DNA from 2 places in the Microbacterium sp. M1A1_1b genome. Region 2 is predicted to be linked to the other one. Evidence: riboswitches for the same ligand, from Rfam matches in the RefSeq annotation. Region 2 holds a riboswitch; the other holds the start of a gene.
The links. Region 2 has a riboswitch for thiamine pyrophosphate ahead of thiM (hydroxyethylthiazole kinase). Riboswitches for the same ligand answer to the same signal wherever they lie in the genome.
Positions count from the first base shown of each region.

Region 1: another riboswitch for thiamine pyrophosphate. It lies ahead of ACLBWP_RS16400 (ECF transporter S component); the one in region 2 lies ahead of thiM (hydroxyethylthiazole kinase).

Region 1 is NZ_JBKFAJ010000008.1:133,835-143,768, forward strand. It holds gene ACLBWP_RS16395 (ATP-binding cassette domain-containing protein) at 19-1,824, opposite strand; gene ACLBWP_RS16400 (ECF transporter S component) at 1,821-2,471, opposite strand; TPP riboswitch at 2,463-2,574, opposite strand; gene ACLBWP_RS16405 (hypothetical protein) at 2,600-2,920, opposite strand; gene glgX (glycogen debranching protein GlgX) at 3,067-5,313, shown strand; gene treY (malto-oligosyltrehalose synthase) at 5,310-7,793, shown strand; gene treZ (malto-oligosyltrehalose trehalohydrolase) at 7,790-9,553, shown strand; gene ACLBWP_RS16425 (polyprenol monophosphomannose synthase) at 9,630-9,934, opposite strand, start outside.
Region 2 is NZ_JBKFAJ010000001.1:834,189-844,122, forward strand. It holds gene ACLBWP_RS04110 (DnaJ domain-containing protein) at 1-160, opposite strand, end outside; gene ACLBWP_RS04115 (winged helix DNA-binding domain-containing protein) at 259-1,353, opposite strand; gene ACLBWP_RS04120 (phosphotransferase enzyme family protein) at 1,386-2,132, opposite strand; gene ACLBWP_RS04125 (NUDIX domain-containing protein) at 2,301-3,206, opposite strand; TPP riboswitch at 3,275-3,370, shown strand; gene thiM (hydroxyethylthiazole kinase) at 3,359-4,204, shown strand; gene thiE (thiamine phosphate synthase) at 4,201-4,950, shown strand; partial or broken gene thiD (bifunctional hydroxymethylpyrimidine kinase/phosphomethylpyrimidine kinase) at 4,965-6,320, shown strand; gene ACLBWP_RS04145 (metallophosphoesterase family protein) at 6,374-6,916, opposite strand; gene ACLBWP_RS04150 (MarR family winged helix-turn-helix transcriptional regulator) at 6,913-7,434, opposite strand; gene ACLBWP_RS04155 (VOC family protein) at 7,624-8,085, opposite strand; gene ACLBWP_RS04160 (GNAT family N-acetyltransferase) at 8,107-8,403, opposite strand; gene ACLBWP_RS04165 (NADPH-dependent F420 reductase) at 8,455-9,105, shown strand; gene ACLBWP_RS04170 (hypothetical protein) at 9,364-9,934, shown strand, end outside.

The DNA of each region.
Region 1 (9,934 bases), on a different contig from region 2:
CGCGCGTTGCCGGAGCGGTCACGGTGCAGTCCTGGTGGTCGGGTCGGTCAGGCCGGTCGCGGTGAGCACGAGCTCGCGGGCGTCGAGCGCACGGACGAGATCACGGTCGTGCGTGACCGCGACGATGGCGGTACCGGCATCCGCCAAGGCGCCGAGCGCTCCTGCGACGGCCTGCCAGGTGGCACGATCCTGGCCGGAGGTCGGCTCGTCGAGCACGATGACCGGCGGCCGCGTCGCAACGACGGTGCCGATGGCCAACCGTCGTTGCTCGCCGCCGGACAGGGTGAACGGGTCCGCATCGGCGAGGTGGACGAGACCGAACGTCTGGAGCAGGTCATCGACGCGTGCGGCGACCTCGTCCGGGTCGGTCCCGAGCGCGGTCGGGCCGGCCGCGAGTTCCTGCCGGACGGTGCGGGCGACGAACTGGTGCTCGGGGTCCTGGAACACGGTGCCGATGCGGGCAGCGAGCTGCCGGCTCGACCAACCACAGGGCGCTGGGCCGGCGGGGGGCGCTGCGGTGGCACTGATCAGTTGGGTGGTGGCACGGAGCGTACCGACCGCCGGACGGAGCAGCCCGGCCAGGGTCAGGCCGAGTGTCGACTTGCCGATGCCGTTCGGGCCCGTGACCGCCAGGACCTCTCCCCCACGGACGGTGAGGTCGATGCCGTGGCCGACCGGATGGCGTCGGCTGCGTGCGGTGCCGAGCTCCTCGGCGACCAGCAGGTCGGCGCCGGCGTGGAGCTCGACGGCGGGCGCGGCGGCGGCCGGCGCGGCGGCGGCCGGCGCGGCAGCGGCCGGCGCGGCAGCGGCCGGCGCGGCGTCGGGGGGCGCGGCGGCGCCGAGCGGGCGGAATACCACGGACGGCTTCGGGACGGGCCCTGGCATTTCGCCCGCTCGCGTCGGAGCGGGCGCGCCCATGCCGGGCGCTGCTCCGGCGGCGTCGCCGCCGAGTGGGCGGAATACCCGGGTCCCCGCCGCGACCTGCCCTGGCATTTCGCCCGCTCGCGTCGGAGCGGGGCGGGGGCGGCGAGCGGAACCGCGTGCGGGGTCGGCGCCGGGCACCCAGACGCCGGCGGCCGTCAAGGCCGCGCCGTGCTCGCGCAGGACCTCGGCGGGCGGGCCGTCGGCCAGCACGCCGGCCCCGGGCGCGAGCAGCACCAGTCGGTCGACCAGGTCGAGCCAGGTGCCGATCCGGTGCTCCACGACGAGCATGGTCGCGCCGGTGTCGTCGAGCAGTGCCCGCACGGCATCGTGGACCTGACGGACGCCGTCGGGGTCGAGGTTGGCGCACGGTTCGTCGAGCACGACGGCACCCGGGCGCATCGCGAGCACCCCGGCGAGCGCCAACCGCTGCCGTTGTCCACCCGAGAGCATCGTGGTGGACCGGTCGAGGGGCAGGGCGAGCCCCACGACCTCGAGTGCGGACCGGACCCGCTCCCAGATGGCTGCTCGCGGGACGCCGAGGTTCTCGCAGCCGAACGCGACGTCGTCGCCGACGCGTGACATCACCGTGTGGGCTTCGGGGTCCTGCATGACCAGGCCGACGCGGCCCCGGGCCGACCCGGGTGCAGCACCGTCGACCGTCACCGAGCCCTGCACGGAAGCCGCCGAGTGGTCGTCCGCGTCGGGCTCGTCGGGCAGCACCGCGGCCACGGCGCGCAGGAGCGTGGACTTGCCCGCCCCGGACGCCCCGACCACGGCGACACGTTCACCGGGCTCGACGACCAGGTCGAGCCCGCGGACGGCCCAGGCGTCACGCGCGGCGTACCGCCAACCCCAGTCGCCGAACTCGATCCGAGCGGGGGTGACACCCGCCTGGTTCACGCCGCGGTGGTCCGGCGCCGCTTCGCGTGCTCGCGGCCGACGGCGAACGAGGACAGGACGCCGGTCCGTGCCAGTGCACGCGCGACGAGCCAGGACCCGAGGCCGGCGATCGCGGCACCCGAGACGATGCCGCTGATGACGTAGACGAGCTTGAACGCCGGGTCGAGACCCGCGTACGAGAGCACGATGTCGTTCAGGCCCATCGCCAGCCCGGCGACGGCACCGGCGAGCACCACGACGGGCAGTCGGTAGACGCGGTACAGGAACAGCGCGAGGACGAGCTCGGCACCCAGGCCCTGGACGAGTCCGGCCTCGAGCGTGGTCCACCCCCACTGGGTGCCGAACAGCGCCTCGACACTGGCGGCAACCAACTCGGCGAAGAGCGCGGCACCCGGCTTGCGCACGATGATCGCGACGAGGGGTCCGGCGAGCAGCCAGACACCCCCGAAGAGCGCCTGTGTGCCGGGCAGCAGGAGCGCGACGGCCGTGGACAGGGGCTCGTACCCGAACTCCCAGACCTTGAAGACCACGCCGACGGCGACGGCCAGGACGCTGGCGACGACGATGTCGACGACGCGCCATCGCAGCGAACGGCGGCCGACGGGGGCCGCGGTGGACGGAACAGCAGATGACGTGCCGACAGGCATGTGGACTCCTCCCTGCGCCGGCATGACCCGGATCAGGTTCGACGGTCGGAGCGCGACTCGCTCCCTCTCAGCCCGGCGATCCCGGACTCCCGTGTGTGTCCCAGCAGTGTACTGCGGCGCGGCGCCCGTTACTTCTTGAGGACGCGGACGAGCTTGCGGAGGACGGTGCCGGTCACCCAGATCACCGGGATGCAGACGACGAGCAGCGAGATCAGGTTCGGTTCGAACTCCAGGTCCTTGCCAGGACGACGCACGTAGGCGCCGACGGGGAGCGTCGCGCCACCACCGCCACCGCCACCGTTCTGGTCGTCGCCACCGCCGCCGAAGCCGAACCACCCGACGGACACCGGGATGAGGGTCTGGTCCCCGACCTCGACCGGGTCTCCGTAGTTCGAGGAGACGCCGACGGGGCGCACCTTGTCTGCGATCTGCGTCACGATGTTGGTCATGGCGCGAGGCTACTCCGCGGCACCCCGGGTGCGCGGAGGCCCCTGTCCACAGGGCGTGGGGCGGTCGGACCCGTCCACGGGCCCGGCAGGGCGGCGGACAGCACAGGGAGGCGCCGATACGCTCAGCGAGACATATGGAGGCACGTTTGCACACCTGGCCCGGCAATCCCTACCCGCTCGGCGCGACGTACGACGGCAGTGGCACGAACTTCGCCCTGTTCAGCGAGGTGGCCGAACGCGTGGAGCTGTGCCTCTTCGACGAGGACGGCACCGAGGAGCGCGTCCCCCTGGTCGAGGTCGACGCCTACGTCTGGCACGCGTACCTGCCCAACACCGGACCCGGCCAGCTCTACGGCTTCCGGGTACACGGGGCGTACGACCCGGCGACGGGCGCCCGCTGCAACCCGAACAAGCTGCTGCTCGACCCGTACGCCAAGGCCACCAGCGGCGACATCGACTGGGACCAGTCGCTGTTCTCGTACACGTTCGGCGACCCCGACTCCACCAACGACGAGGACTCCGGCGCCCACATGGTCAAGGGCGTGGTGATCAACCCCTTCTTCGACTGGCAGGGCGACCGTGCTCCGCGCACCCCGTACGGCGAGACGGTCATCTACGAGGCGCACGTCAAGGGCCTGACCGAGACGCACCCCGACGTCCCCGAAGACCAGCGCGGCACCTACGCCGGTGTCGGGCACCCCGCCGTCATCGAGCACCTCAAGCGCCTGGGCGTCACGACGCTCGAACTCATGCCCGTGCACCAGTTCGTGAACGACTCGACCCTGCAGGACAAGGGGTTGTCGAACTACTGGGGCTACAACACCATCGGGTTCTTCGCCCCGCACTCGCACTACTCGTCCTCGGGTGACGGCGGACAGCAGGTGCAGGAGTTCAAGACGATGGTGCGGGAGCTCCACCGCGCGGGCATCGAGGTCGTCATCGACGTCGTCTACAACCACACCGCCGAAGGCAACCACCTCGGCCCGACGCTGTCGTTCCGTGGGATCGACAACGCCGCGTACTACCGCTTGATGGACGACGACAAGCGCTACTACATGGACGTGACGGGCACCGGGAACTCGCTCAACGTCGGGCACCCGCACTCGCTGCAGCTCATCATGGACTCGCTGCGCTACTGGGTGACGGAGATGCACGTCGACGGCTTCCGCTTCGACCTCGCCGCGGCACTCGCTCGCGAGTTCTACGAGGTGGACCGACTGTCGGCCTTCTTCGAACTGGTCCAGCAGGACCCGATCGTGTCGCAGGTGAAGCTCATCGCCGAGCCGTGGGACGTCGGTCCCGGCGGCTACCAGGTCGGCAACTTCCCCCCGCAGTGGTCGGAGTGGAACGGCAAGTACCGCGACACCGTCCGCGACTTCTGGCGCGGTGAGCCGTCGACGCTCGGCGAGTTCGCCTCGCGCATCTCGGGCTCGGCCGACCTGTACGAGCACGACGGCCGCACGCCCAAGGCCAGCATCAACTTCATCACCGCGCACGACGGCTTCACCCTGTACGACCTGGTCGCCTACAACGAGAAGCACAACCAGGCCAACGGCGAGGACAACAACGACGGCGAGAGCCACAACCGCTCGTGGAACTCCGGCGCCGAAGGGCCGACCGACGACCCGGCGGTGAACACCCTGCGGACGCAGCGGCAGCGCAACTTCCTGGCGACGCTGCTGCTCAGCCAGGGCGTCCCGATGATCGCCCACGGCGACGAGCTCGGCCGCACGCAGCAGGGCAACAACAACGTCTACGCCCAGGACTCCGCGATCAGCTGGATCGACTGGGACACCGCTGACGACGACCTGGTCCAGTTCACGGCCGACGTCCTGAAGCTACGACACGACCACCCGACGTTCCGCCGCACCCGGTACTTCAACGGCCGACCGGTGCGTCGCGGCCAGGACGAGCCCCTGCCCGACGTGGTGTGGCTGACCCCGTCGGGCGACGCGATGGAACCCGAGGACTGGGACTCCGGCTTCGGCAAGAGCGTCGGCATGTACCTGAACGGCGAGGGCATCCGCGGGCGTGACGCCCGCGGCGACCGGGTGACGGACGTCGCGTTCATCACCTACTTCAACGCCCACGACGACGTCGTGACCTTCACCCTCCCACCCGAGGAGTACTCCCCCGGCTGGACCGTGCGGATCGACACCGCCGACCCGGGCGCCCGCGAGCAGGTGCTCGACGCGGGATCGAAGCTCGATGTGCCCGCACGCTCGATGATCGTGCTGCGCGCCGAACCCGACCACGAGGTCACGGTCACCCCGGTCGACACGGCCACCGCGGGGGCCCCGGCACCGCGCGCAGCGCAAGACGCCGTCACCCCGGCGAACCCAGCCGGCTCGACGGCACCCAGCGCGACCGCGCAGAACGGAGCACCCCAGTGACCAAGCGGACCCCGGTCTCGACCTACCGGTTGCAGGTGTCCCCGGACTTCGACCTGACGGCCGCGGCCGACGTCGTCGAGTACGTGCACGACCTCGGTGCGGACTGGTTGTACCTGTCGCCGGTGCTGCAGGCCGAGCCCGGCTCCGCCCACGGCTACGACGTGGTCGACCACACGCACGTCGACACCGAGCGCGGCGGCGACGCGGCGTTCCGTGCCCTCACCGAGGCGGCCCACGCTGCGGGGCTCGGCGTGCTCGTCGACATCGTGCCCAACCACGTCGGTGTCGCGACCCCGGAGACGAACCCGTGGTGGTGGTCCCTGCTCGAGCGCGGGCAGGAGTCACCCGTGGCCTGGGCGTTCGACGTCGACTGGCAGGCGGGCGGCGGTCGACTGCGTGTCCCCGTGCTCGCGGACGACATGCTCGACGCGGTCTCGCTGGACACGTCCGATCCCGAGCGCCCGGTGCTGCGAGTCGGGGCCACCGCGTACCCGACCGCTCCGGGCACGGTCCACGACGGCGACGACGTGCCGACCGTGCACGATCGACAGCACTACGAGTTCATCCACTGGAAGCGCGCCGACCACGACCTGAACTACCGACGGTTCTTCGCGGTCAACACCCTCGCGGCGATCCGCGTCGAGGAGCCCGAGGTGTTCGCGGCCTCGCACGCCGTGGTCGGTGAGTGGTTCCGCGACGGTCTGGTCGACGGCCTGCGCATCGACCACCCGGACGGGCTGTACGACCCCGCCGGCTACCTCGGCGACCTGCACCGTCTGACCGGTGGTGCGTACACCCTGGTCGAGAAGATCCTCGAGCCCGGCGAGGAGCTCCCCGGCAGCTGGCCGGTCGACGGCACCACCGGCTACGACGCGCTCGGCACGATGGACCGGGTGTTCGTCGACCCCCGCGGCGAGGAACCGTTGTGGGCGACCGTCGAGGCCGAACCGGCCGACTGGCAGGCCCTGACCCACGACACCCGACGCGGGATCGCCGACGGCATCCTCGGCAGCGAGGTGGAGCGTCTTGCCCGTCTGCTCGAGGCCCAGGGGCTGACCGAGGACCACGCTCGACTGGTCGACGCGCTCGCCGAGGTCATCGCCTGCTTCGACGTCTACCGGACCTACCTGCCGGAGGGCGCGCACTTCCTGATCGACGCGCTCGAGGGCGCCGCCGAGACGCGACCCGACCTGGCCGACGTCATCGACCGCATCGCGCCGTCGCTGATCGACCCGTCGAACGCTGCTGCGATCCGCCTGCAGCAGACCAGCGGGATGGTGATGGCCAAGGGCGTCGAGGACACCGCGTTCTACCGCTCCGCCAAGCTCAGCTCGCTCAGCGAGGTCGGCGGTGACCCGAGCATCTTCGCCGTCTCGGTGGAGGAGTTCCACGCCGCGCAACGTGAGCGGCTGGCGAGCTGGCCACACACGATGACGACGCTCACCACGCACGACACGAAGCGCAGCGAGGACACCCGCGCTCGCATCGCCGTGCTCGCGGAGCTGGGTGACGAGTGGACCGAGGTGGTCCACCGGCTGAACACGCTCGCGCCGCTCGAGGACCAGGTCTTCGCGAACCTGCTCTGGCAGGCGATCGTGGGCGCGCGCCCCGCCAGCCGCGAACGCCTGCACGCCTACGCCGAGAAGGCTTCGCGCGAAGCCGGTGACAGCACCACGTGGACCGAGCCGGACCAGGACTTCGAGGGGCGCATGCACGCGCTGGTCGACGCTGCGTTCGACGACCCGACGGTGGTCGCCGTGCTCGACGACCTCGACGAGCGGATCAACGCGGCCGGGTGGTCGAACGGTCTCGGCCTGAAGCTCGTGCAGCTGACCGCGCCCGGCGTTCCCGACGTCTACCAGGGCACCGAGCTGTGGGACCGTTCGCTCGTCGACCCGGACAACCGCCGCGCGGTCGACTACGCCGAGCGCCGCCGCATCCTGGCCGAGCTCGACGGCCCCGACGACGACGGCCCCGAGATGCTGCCCTCGATCGGGATCGACGGCGAGGCGAAGCTGCTGGTCACCAGTCGCGCGTTGCGTCTGCGGCGCGATCGCCCCGAGTTGTTCACGCGACACCTGCCGGTCGAGGCCACCGGCAGCGCGGCCGACCACGTGGTCGCCTTCGACCGCGGCGGCGCCGTGACCGTCGCCACCCGCCTGCCGATCGGGCTCGAGCGGGTCGGCGGGTGGGGTGACACCTGCATCCACCCGGCTCCCGTCGACCGTGTCGACGCCCTGACCGGGAGGCACTTCCCGGCAGCCAGGGGCGTCCAGCTCTCCGAGCTGCTCGCCACCTACCCCGTCGCCCTGCTGGTGCCCTCGGCCGACGTCGCGGCCGGTCACACCGACGCGGTCACGAGTGCCGCCGCGACCGGCGACACGACAGCGAACAGCACGACAGCGAACGACACGAGCACGACCGATGCGACCGAGACGGACGCGCAGGCCGAGATCGAGATCCTGGAGGGTCACGCATGACCGCACCCGATCGATACGCCGTCTGGGCGCCGACCCCCGAGCGCGTGCGCCTGGTCGTCGACGGCACCGAGTACCCGCTGACCCGCGGAGACGACGACTGGTGGCGCACCGACGCGATCGTGCCTGTCGTCGGTGCCCGGTACGGGTTCCGGCTCGACGATGACGACGCGGTCCGCCCCGACCCGCGCAGCCGGTACCAGCCGGACGGCGTGCACGGCGCGTCCGAGGTGGTCGACCCCGCACGGTTCGCCTGGACCGACGAGTCGTGGACCGGCCGCCCGGCCCGCGGCGCCGTGATCTACGAGATGCACGTCGGCACCTACACACCCGAGGGCACGCTCGACGCCGCAGCCGAGCAGCTCGACCACCTGGTGGAGCTCGGCGTGGAGTTCGTCGAACTGCTGCCGGTCAACGCCGTCAACGGCGAGTGGAACTGGGGCTACGACGGTGTCGCCTGGTACGCCGTGCACGCGCCGTACGGCGGGCCGGATGCCTACGACCGCTTCGTCGACACCGCGCACGCGCTCGGCCTCGGCGTGATCCAGGACGTCGTGTACAACCACCTCGGTCCGAGCGGCAACTACCTGCCGCTGTACGGGCCGTACCTGACGCAGGGGCTGGCGAACACGTGGGGCGACTCGGTCAACGTCGAGCACCCCGAAGTCCGCCGGTACGTGCTGGACAACGTCCGGATGTGGTTGCGCGACCACCACGTCGACGGCCTGCGACTGGATGCCGTGCACGCGATCCGTGACACCACGCGGCCGCACGTGCTGGCCGAGATGGCGAGCGAGTCCGATGCCTTCGCGGCGTTCACCGGCATCCCGCGCTCCCTCATCGCCGAGTCCGACCTGAACGACCCCGTGATGTTCCGCCCGCAGGAAGCCGCGGGGTACGGCCTCGCCGGACAGTGGTCCGACGACTTCCACCACGCGGTGCACGTCGCACTCACCGGCGAGACGAACGGCTACTACGCCGACTTCGCCCCGCTGTCGGCGCTGGCGAAGGTCCTGCACGAGGGCTTCTTCCACGACGGCACGTGGTCCTCGTTCCGCGGCAAGCGGCACGGGCGCCCGATCGACCGCGGGACGTCACCCGCGACCGCACTGGTCGTCGCGAACCAGAACCACGACCAGATCGGCAACCGGGCGACCGGCGACCGCCTCGCCGCGACGCTCGACGACGAAGGTCTCGTCATCGCAGCGGCCCTGACGCTGCTCGGCCCCTTCACGCCGATGCTGTTCATGGGCGAGGAGTTCGCCGCGACGACGCCGTGGCAGTTCTTCACGTCGCACCCGGAGCCCGAGCTGGGCAAGGCCACGGCCGAGGGACGCATCGCCGAGTTCGCCCAGCACGGCTGGGACGAGTCCGCCGTCCCGGATCCGCAGGACCCTCGGACGTTCCAGGACTCGAAGCTCGACTGGTCCGACGCGACGTCCGCGCGCGGGACGGCGATCCTGCGGGCGTACCGGGTGCTCGTCGCACTCCGACGGACCGACGAGGCGTTCGTCGACCACCGCTACGAGGCCAACGCCGTCCGGTTCGACGAGGACCGACGCTGGCTGGTGCTGACGCGCGGGCTGCTCGGCCCGACCGCCGCACCGGTGCACGTCGTCGTGAACTTCCTCGACGACGCGGCGACGGTTCCGGTGCCCGGTGCCACCGGCGAGGTGCTCTACGCGTTCGGCGGGGCCTCGATCGAGGACGACGACAACGAGACCGTCCACTTCACGGGTCGCGGGATCCTCGTGCTCCGGTAGGGACACGACCCCGCACGGCACGAAGGGCCACCCTCGCGGGTGGCCCTTCGTCGTTGCGCTCGCCGAGGACGGGCCCTCAGCGGATGGGGTTGGCGACCGCGTGCGCGTTCCGCCGGACGGACGGCAGCGGCTTGTGCTCCTTCGCCAGGGCACGGACCTCGCGCAGCCGCCGGTCGATGCCCCACTTGGTCACGAGCGTGAGGCTCTCGCGGACGATGTTGCCGCTCATCTTCGAGACGCCGAACTCGCGCTCGGTGAACGTGATCGGGGTCTCGACGACCTGCAGGCCGGCCTCCAGGGCACGCCAGCACAGGTCCACCTGGAAGCAGTAGCCCTTCGACGCGATGCCCGACAGGTCGATGCGCTCGAGTGCCGAGCGGG
Region 2 (9,934 bases):
AGGCGATCTGCACGCGGCGGAACCGGACGGCGTCGCCGCCCAGGTCGGGGTGGGTCTCGCGCGCGGCGCGGCGGTAGGCGCGACGGAGTTCCTCGTCGTCGGCGGTCGCGGCGACGCCGAGGACTTCGTACGGGGTGGCGTCGGCCGGGCTGTCGGTCATGGCCCTGGCACAGTACCCGACCGTTCGTATGGACCAGCCGCATGCGCGCTGCGGACTGCCTGGAGGTCCCACCGACGCTGCGGGAGCGGTGCGGACCGTCAGGTGGCCGGGTCCAGGACCTGCAGCACCACGGGCAGGTCGAGGAACCGTCCGACGTGGCCGGCGGCGGCCTCGACGGCACGGGTGGCCGCGCCGGACAGTGCGGCGAACGGGGTCACGGTGATGCGGACGTCGCGGGTGCGTTCGGTGGTGCGCCAGGTGCCGACGACCTGTCCGCGGTGCACGACCATCGCCAGGAACATGCCGTTGGCGCCGGGGACGACCCGGTGCGCGTGCTCGGGGGCCAGGTGGCCCGTGCGGTCGGCGTACCCGAGCAGGTACTCGTCGAAGCCGGGCAGCAGGTGCGCGCGGGTCAGCTGCGCTGGGTCTGGCTCGGGCCGGTCGGTCAGGTCGAGGAGTCCCGCGCCGAGGTCCTCGATCGTGTCGCCTGCTGCAGCCCGGGCCCGGCGGAGGTCGCCGAGCGGCAGCTTCGTCCAGTGCGCGGCGTCGGACTCGGTCGCCGGTCCGCGGCCCCGCAGGTACCCGACCAGTGTGCGGCGGAGTGCCTCGTCACGCTCGGGCACGGGTTCACCGGCCGGTGCCCACTCGTCGAGCAGGACGAGCTCCTGTCCCACGCGGCCGGTCGGTCCCCACGCGACGAGTCCCTGCTGCGACAGGTGCAGCAGCAGGTGGTACCCGCGCTGGCCCGCGGGGTCGATGCCCGCGTCGCGCCAGCGGGCGAAGACGTCGTCGCGACCGAGGGACCTCCCGCCCTGCAGCATGGCGATCGTGGCGTCACGGGCCCGCCCGACCAGCGCGTCGTCGATCTCCAGCTCGCGCGCCCGCCGGGTCAGTCCGCGCAGGGTCCGCTCGGCGGTCAGCGACAGGATCGTCCGCAGCGTGTCGGCGTGCAGGACGTGCAGGGTCCCGCGCATCGGCCACGACCGGACGAAGTCGCCCCGGTCGAGCGCGGCACGGACGTCGGCGCGCGTCACGCCGAGGGCACGGGCGCCGATGGCCCACAGGGACTGGCCGAGGTCCTGCCCCTGCAGCGCGTGCAGGTGCTGCACGACATCGAGCGGTGTCCCGCCCCGGTGCCCGACGTGCTGGGCGGCCAGGCGCATCGCGCGCAGCTGCACGGCGGTCGGGGACACGGGGACAGAGCCGTCGGGTGCGGTGCTCGTGCTCAGGCGACCGCGCGGGTGATCGCGTCGGCGTGCTCGTCGAGGTAGGCGACGTCGGCGCGGTACAGCTCGGCGTGTCCGTGCTGCAGGTCGCTGACGAACTTCGGGTTGCCGGCGGCGGCCTCGGACTCCAGCGTGGTCACGAGTGCCACGATCGAGGCCACCATCGTCGGCGCGAGCCGGGCGCGGGACTCGGCGTCGAGCCCGTACGCGCCGCAGAACTCCGCCGCGCGGGCCAGGCGTTCGTCGAGCGACGGCGCGGTACTGCCTTCGACCACCCCGGTGGTGAAGGGCGCGAACCGGTAGACCGCGCTGGCGACGTCCCAGACGCGGGGGCCGGGGTGCGCCGTGTCGAAGTCGATGACGCCGACGGCCTGGATGCCGTCGTACACGCAGTTGTAGGGCGCGAAGTCCCCGTGCACGACGGTCTCGACGGGCGACCGCGTGGACTGCGACCAGACGTCCACCGCGTCGTCGAGCGGGAACGTGGCGGCGGCGTCGTGGTAGTGCCGGAGCAGCCGGGCGCTGGTGACGAGCGCGGCCTCGCTGGCGATGTCCTCGGTCCACGGGTACTCGCCCGCGACGCCGGGGACGAACGACACGGTCTCGAGGGTGTCGCCGAGGGCGATGGGTTCCGGTGCCGCGACGAAGCCCTGCTCGTGCAGGTGCCCGAGCAGGCGGTGCACGGTGGGGGTCCACGGTCCGGCCGGCCGGTGCACGCGGTCCGCTGCCCTGGTGATGCGCTCCATGAGAGCCCTCCTGTCGCGGTCGTCGTCATTGACGTGCTGCTGACGTGTCGGTCAGCGTAGCGGCTCGGTGCCGCCGATGTCGCGATCCATCCGTGATCGGACAAGGCCGTCGCGGCACCCACGCTCCAGCCGCTCGTGCGCTCCGACAGCTCGCTCGGTCGGCCCGCGCTACCGCTGCTCGCGCAACCAGCTCGGCCCGTGGACCACGACCTGGTCGCCCAGCGCGCTCACCCGGGCCCGCAGACCCCGGTCGGCGGTCACCACGACGACCGGTGCGGCCCCCGCGGCCACGGCTGCGGCGGCCGTCTCGACGACGGCGTCGTCCCCGGAGCCGTCGGCACGGACGACCGCGACGGTGTCCGGCCGGTCGTCGGAGGCGTCGGCGTCCCGTGCAGCACCCTCGAGCACCACGGACCAGCGCGGCCACCACCGGTCGAACCCGAGTCCGAGCGCGGCGGCGGGGAGCCCCGAGGCGGCGAGCGCCGTCACCCCGTCGAGCAGCCGGGTGGCCGCGCCGGCACGGTCCTTCCACCAGCCGTCGGGCACGCTGCCGACGACGTTCGCCGCGTCGACGACCACGTGCGGGGTGACGTCGATCACCGCGCGGAGGGCCGGCCACGACGCGCCGAAGCCCGGGTGCAGGGGCAGGTCGTCGACCTCGGCGACCGGGACCCACGACAGCGCCAGGCTCTCGCGGTCGGCGATGACCGGCTCGAACGGACGGGCAGCGCGGCCGACGACGGTCGTGTAGGTCCAGAACCCCAGGTCGAGCACGGCCGTGTGGCGCAGGTCGACGCCGCCGTCGGGCACCCCCGCTTCTTCCGCGGACTCGCGGAGCGCTCCGGTGACGGCGTCCTCGTGCTGGTGGCGAGCACCGCCGGGGATCCCCCACGTGCCGCCGTGGTGGCTCCACTCGACACGGTGCTGCAGCAGCACGCGGCCGGCGCCGTCGTCGACCAGCAGGCCGGCGGCTCCGAACAGTCCCCACGCCTTGGTGCCGTCGGGTCCGTACGCCCAGGCGTCGCCGGGATCGCGGGGACCGGGTGGCGGACCAGGGGGCAGGACGTCGGGCACGTGTCCACCCTTCCACACGCGCCTCGCACGCGGCCGTGATGCGTCGCTCGGCGTCGTGTACGGTGCTGCCCAGAGACACGGGGTGCCGCATCCAGCGGCTGAGATCACACCCGTCGAACCTGCTCGAGCTCGTACTCGCGAAGGGATCGTCCATGGAGAACGCTGCGCCCGCACGGGCTGCGCACACCGCCGAACTGCTCGAGGCCGTCCGTGCCCGGAGTCCCCTGGTGCAGTGCATCACGAACACGGTGGTGCAGAACGTCACCGCGAACGTGCTGCTGGCACTCGGCGCCTCGGCCGCGATGGTCGACGTGCCGACCGAGGCCGGACCGTTCGCCGGGATCGCCGACGCCCTGCTGGTCAACACCGGCACACCGCACGCCGAGCCGCGTGCCGCGTCGGTCGAGGCCGCCAGGGCGGCCACGACTGCCGGGACGCCGTGGGTCCTGGACCCGGTGGCCGTCGGGTCGCTGCCGGTCCGGACGGCCCTGGCGCGCGAGCTCCTCGCGCTCCGACCGACGGTGCTGCGCGGCAACGCGTCCGAGGTGCTCGCCCTGCTCGGGACGTCGGCCGGTGGGCGCGGGGTCGACAGCACGGCGGGTACCGAGGACGCGCGCGGATCGGCGGTCGCCGCAGCCGGGAGGACCGTGGGCGCGGTGGCTGTTTCGGGTCCCGTCGACCTGGTGGTCGGCCCCGGGGCACCCGGCGGCCCCGGCACGCTGGTCCGGGTCGGGAACGGCACCGACCTGCTCACGCGGATCACCGGTGGCGGGTGCGCCCTCGGCGCGGTGATCGCCGCGTTCACGGCGGTGACCGACGGCGATGCGGTCGCCGCCGCGGTGGCCGGAACGACGGTGCACACCGTTGCAGCCGAACTCGCCGCACGGGACGCCGCCGGTCCGGGGACCTTCCAGCCGCTGTTCCTCGACCGGTTGGCCGCGCTGACAGCCGAGGACGTCGTCCGGCACGCCCGGGTCACCGAGGAGTCGACGGCGTGACCGGGGCGTGGACCGACGACCCGTGGGAGGTCGGCGTGTACCTGGTGACCGACGGCACGCTGTGCGACCGGCACGGACACGGGGTGCTCGCCGTGGTCCGGGCGGCCGTGTCGGCGGGGGTCCGGACGGTGCAGGTGCGGGACAAGGACGCGAGCGCGCGGGACCTGCTGGCGCTGACGGCCGCCGTGGCGGACGCGGTCGGCGACACCGCGCGGGTGGTGGTCGACGACCGGCTCGACGTGGTGCTGGCCGCGCGGCACGCGGGGCACCGCGTCGCCGGTGTGCACCTCGGGCAGTCGGACGTGCCCGTCACCGCAGCGCGTGCCCTGCTCGGCCCGGCGGCGCTGGTCGGCCTGACCGCGAACACCCCGGAGCACCTCACAGCGCTGGACCGGCTGCCCCGCGGCACGGTCGACCTGCTCGGGGTCGGTGTCGTGCACCCCACGGCGACCAAGCCCGACCACCCGCCGGCGCTCGGGATCGCCGGGTTCGCCGGCATCGCCGACCGGGCGGAGCTGCCCTGCGTGGCGATCGGCGGCGTGACGCTCGACGACGTCGCCCCACTCCGGGCAGCCGGCGCTGCCGGTGTCGCCGTGGTGTCGGGCATCTGCGCGGCCGCCGACCCGGGGGCTGCTGCGGCCGCGTTCGTGTCGGCGTGGCGCGGTGCCGGACCCGGCCGTGCGCCGGACGGGCGGGTGGGCGTCGGACGGCTGCCGGGCCTCCTGGCCGACGGGGGTGCGCGGTGAGCGGGCCGGTGCGCGTGCTGAGCATCGCCGGGACCGACCCGACCGGCGGCGCCGGGCTGCAGGCCGACCTGAAGGCGATCGCCGCGCACGACGGGTACGGGATGGCGGTCGTGACCGCGGTGGTCGCGCAGAACACGCGCGGCGTGCGGTCGGTGCACGTGCCGGGCGTCGAGGTGCTGCGCGACCAGCTGGACGCGGTGTCGGACGACGTGGTCGTGGACGCCGTGAAGATCGGGATGCTCGGCACGACCGCCGTCGTCCGGCAGGTCGCCGAGTGGCTCCGTGCGCACCGGCCACCCGTCGTGGTCGTCGACCCGGTGATGGTCGCCACGAGCGGTGACCGGCTGCTCGACCCCGACGCCGAACGCGCGGTGACGGAGCTGTTCGCGCTCGCGGACCTGGTCACGCCGAACTGGTCCGAGCTGGCGGTGCTGGCGGGGCTCGTGGCTCCGTCGGCACCGGACGCAGACCCCGTGGCCGCCGCCCGTGTGGTGGCCGCCGCGTTCGACGTCCTGGTGCTGGCGAAAGGTGGGCACGGGGACGGGCCGAGCTCGGAGGACGTGCTCGTGGCACCCGATGGCAGCGTCCGGGTGTTCCGGGCGGCACGGGTCGCGACGACGAACACGCACGGCACGGGCTGCTCGCTGTCCAGCGCGATCGCGACCCTGGCCGCGCAGCACGGCGACTGGGAGGTGGCGGTGGGGCTCGCGAAGGACTGGCTGACCGACGCACTGCGCGGAGCGGACACCCTGCACGTCGGGACGGGCGCCGGGCCGATCGACCACGGCGCCGTCGTGCGGGCGGCCCTGCCGGTCGTCCGGTGGACCGATGCGTGGTGGCGGGACGTGCACGAGGTGCTCGACGCCACGATCCGCTCCCCGTTCCTTCGGGCGCTCGGAGACGGCACGCTCGAGGACGCCGTGTTCGCCGGGTACCTGGCGCAGGACGTGCACTACCTGCGGGCGTACGAGCGGCACCTGGCGGCGCTCGGCCGAGGTGCGACGGGCGACGCCGCCGCGTTCTGGACCCGGGCAGCGGCGGGGTGCGCGGACGAGGCGGCGGCGCTGCACCACCGTCGACTGGGCGGCACCCGGGCGGACGACGGCGTGCACCCGACCTGTGCGGGCTACCTGGCGCACCTCGACGCGGCGGCACGGGACTCGGACGCCGTGCTCGCCGCCGCCGTGTTGCCGTGCTTCCGCGTGTACGCGTGGGTCGGTGAGCAGCTGGGGCAGCCGGCGGCGGGACACCCGTTCGCCGACTGGGTCAGCGCCTACGGCGACCCGGCGTTCGCGGCGGCGAGCCGGAGTGCGACCGACCACGTCGAGGAGCTGGCCGCGGCGTCGACCCCGGCGGTCCGGGGACGGATGGCGCGTGCCTTCCGGACGTCGACCGCGTGGGAGGCGGCGTTCTTCGCGATGCCCTACGACCTCGGCGAGGGTTCCTCGCGCGGCGTGGCCGCACCCGGAGCGAGCCGCACCAGCCGGACGTCGAGCGCGCCGTCGTCGGACACCGTGCAGCGCATCCAGGTGTGGTCCGGCTGACGACGACGGTCGGTGGGTGATCCGGGGTTGAGCAGCCGCAGGCCACCGGGGGCCGCGGTGTCCCAGGGGATGTGGGAGTGACCGAAGACGAGCACGTCGGTGTCGGGGTACGCGGCCTCGGCGCGACGTTCCCGCCCGGTCGCCGAGCCGGTCTCGTGCACGACGGCGAACCGCAGTCGCTCGACGGTGACCCGGGCGACGACGGGCAGCCGGTCGTCGAACTCCGGGCCGTCGTTGTTGCCGCGGACCCCGACGAACGAGCGGCTGCGGGCCTGCAGGGCGTCGAGGGTCGCCAGGTCCACCCAGTCGCCCGCGTGCACGACCAGGTCGGCGGCGTCGATGTCGTCCCACAGTGCCGCGGGCAGGTCCTTCGCCCGCTTCGGCAGGTGGGTGTCCGACAGCAGCAGGAGCGCGGTGCTCACGCGTCGGCGTCGGGATCCGCGTGCGCGTCGGCGTCCGCGTCGGGATCCGCATCCGCGTCACGGTGCGGCATCGGCAGGCCCGCCTCGTCAGCTTGGCCGAGCCGTTCGAGCAGGCCGGCCAGCAGGGCGATGTCGTCGTCGGACCAGCTCGCGATCCGCTCGTCGAGCGCGTCCCGGTGCAGCTGCACGGACCGGTCGAGCGCCGCGCACCCGGCGTCGGTCGCCTCGAGCGGCTTCGCGTTGCCGGTGCCACCGTCCGTGGTGCGGATCAGCCCGGCCGCCAGCAGGCCCGCGAGCTGGCGCGAGATCGTCGAGCGGTTCAGGTGCAGGTAGCGCGCGATGTCGATCGCCATGCAGCCGGGGTGCTGCACGACGAAGTCGACGAGCGACTGGTCGACGATGCTCAGGACCGCATCGGTGCCGCGTGCCCGGATGCTCGCTCGCCGGGTGATGCGCGACAGCTCGGTGTACGCGCGACCGATGTCGGCGGTGCGGACGTCGGGCCTCGGCTGGTTCATGGTGCCTCCAACCATCGTGTTCCCTCGGCGGTCACCATACCTGTGGGTCTCCGCACCAGACCGCGACGCACCGGGGTCGTCTGCGCGATCCGGCCTGCTCGTGCGTCTTCGCGCACGCGGTCACGGTTCGACCGTCAGACCGACCACGACCCGTCCCGGCCGTCGCACCGACGCGTGGGACGGCCGCCGTCACTCGCCGCGGATCGCCGCCTGCAGGGTCGGGATGTCGAGCTTCACCATCTGCATCATCGCCTGGAACGCCCGCGCCGACGCCTCGGGGTCGCCGCCCGCGCTCATCAGCTCGCCCCAGTTCGCCGGGGTGACCTGCCACGACACCCCCCACGCGTCGGTGAGCCAACCGCACATCGAGGGCGTCGCTCCGTTCGCCAGGAACGCGTCCCAGATGCGGTCGAGTTCGTCCTGGTCGTCGACGTCGACCTGGAACGAGATCGCGTCCGAGTGCGGGTGCCCGGGGCCGGCGTTCATCGCCCGGTACGGCTGACCGTGCAGCCGGAACTGCACGACGAGCGTCGACCCGTCGGGCAGGCGGTCGACGTGGTCGACCGACGAGTCGGGGATGACCGACGCGTAGAAGGTGGCGGCCTCTTCGGCCTGCCCGTCGAACCAGATGAAGGGGACGATCTGCCGCATGGTGTGTCCTGTCGTCGTGGCTCAGCCCGCGGCGGTGCGGGTGAGCAGTGCTGCCTTGTCGGGATGTTCGTCGAACCACTTCGCCACGAACCAGCACATCGGCACGATGCGCTTGTCCGTCCGCTGTTCGACGTCGGCCACGGCGAACGCGACCAGCTCCGCCGCGTACCCGTGACCCCGGTGCGCGGGCACCGTGACCGTGTGCGGGAACGCGACGGCGTCGTCGTTCTCCCGCTCGTCGAGCACGCTCACCAGTGCACCGTCGACGTACATCGCGTACCGCTGCCGATCGATCTCGTGGTGGAACTCGTGTGCCATGCCGCCATCATGCCGCGGAATGCCTTCGCGGGGCGCGGAGTTGCATCGTGCATGACAACCATCGGCATCATCGGCGCAGGACACATCGGCTCACAGCTCGCACGACTGGCGGTGCAGCACGGCCACGACGTGGCGATCGCGAACTCCCGCGGCCCCGAGACCCTGCAGGACCTGGTCACCGAACTGGGTGACCGCGCCCGGGCCGTCACCCGCGACGAGGCCGCAGCGGCCGGCGACCTGGTCGTCGTGACCACGCCCCTCGCCGCCATCGAGACGATCCCCGTCGAGCCCCTGGTCGGCAAGGTCGTCATCGACACGAACAACTACTACCCCGAGCGCGACGGACACATCGCGGCGCTCGACGACGAGTCGACCACGACGGCGGAGCTGCTGCAGGACCACCTGCGGGGCGCGAAGGTCGTCAAGGCCTTCAACCACATCGGCGCCGCCGAGCTGACCACCGCCGGCACGCCGTCCGGCACCCAGGGCCGTCGTGCCCTGGTGATCGCGGGCGACGACGCCCAGGCCAAGCGCGTCGTGTCCGACCTGCTCGACGAGTTCGGCTTCGACGCCGTCGACGTGGGCGCCCTGGCCGAGGGCTGGCGCATCCAGCGCGACACCCCCGGCTACGGCAAGCCGGCCGACGTGACGGAGCTCGAGCAGCTCGTCGCCGACGCCAAGCGCTACCGCGACATGGCGTAGCCCGCGCCCCCGGAACTGGGGCTGGGTGGGCCGGCACCTCCGCCGATAGAACTGACGATGGATCAGCCGACGGAGGGAGCTGCGCACGTGGCGTCGCATCGCATGCCCGATTCCGATCGACCCCGCCGGAGCGTCCCGGCCTGGGTGACGGCCCCCCACGACGACGGCCAGGAGGCCCCGGTCGCGTCCACTTCGCAGGCCTCCGCGACCGAGCCCCCGGCTCCGCAAGCCCCGCCCGCAGCCGCACCGGCGCCGTCCGTGTCCGGTGCGGCACACGGGTCCTCTGCGACGCCGGCCCCGGCCCCGCGGCTCGACCCGCACGCGGTCGTGCCGGACTACCCGCCGTCCCAGGAGTCGCTGCCGCCCGCGCCGACCTCGCCCGCGCTGCACACCGCGCCACTGGGCTCGTCGTCCGCCGAACCGGTCGTCGCGACCGCCGCGCCGGTGTCCCCGATCGACGCCGTCCGCGAGCCGGCACTCGCCGGTCCCGCACACCAGGGGCCCGTCGTGCCGCGCACCGGCCAGCCCCGGTTCTCGGTCCCCGGACTCGAACACGTGCTCGTCGAGGGCACCGAGCCGGAGACCACCGGACCCGTCGGCTACCGCACGCCCGCACGCTTCGCCCACCAGCAGGCCGGCTCCGTGGTGGCACCGGACCGGTCGTTCGATGCCGTCCTGGCCGCACCCGCGGTGCAGCCGGAGACGGTGACCCGACACCTGCCGACGGCGGACCTGCCGGACGTGACCGTTGCCGGGGAAGCCGACCCGGGCCTCCCGTCCGCTCCTGCTGCTGACGCTCCCCGCGCACTCGGGGCGACGCCGGCCGCTG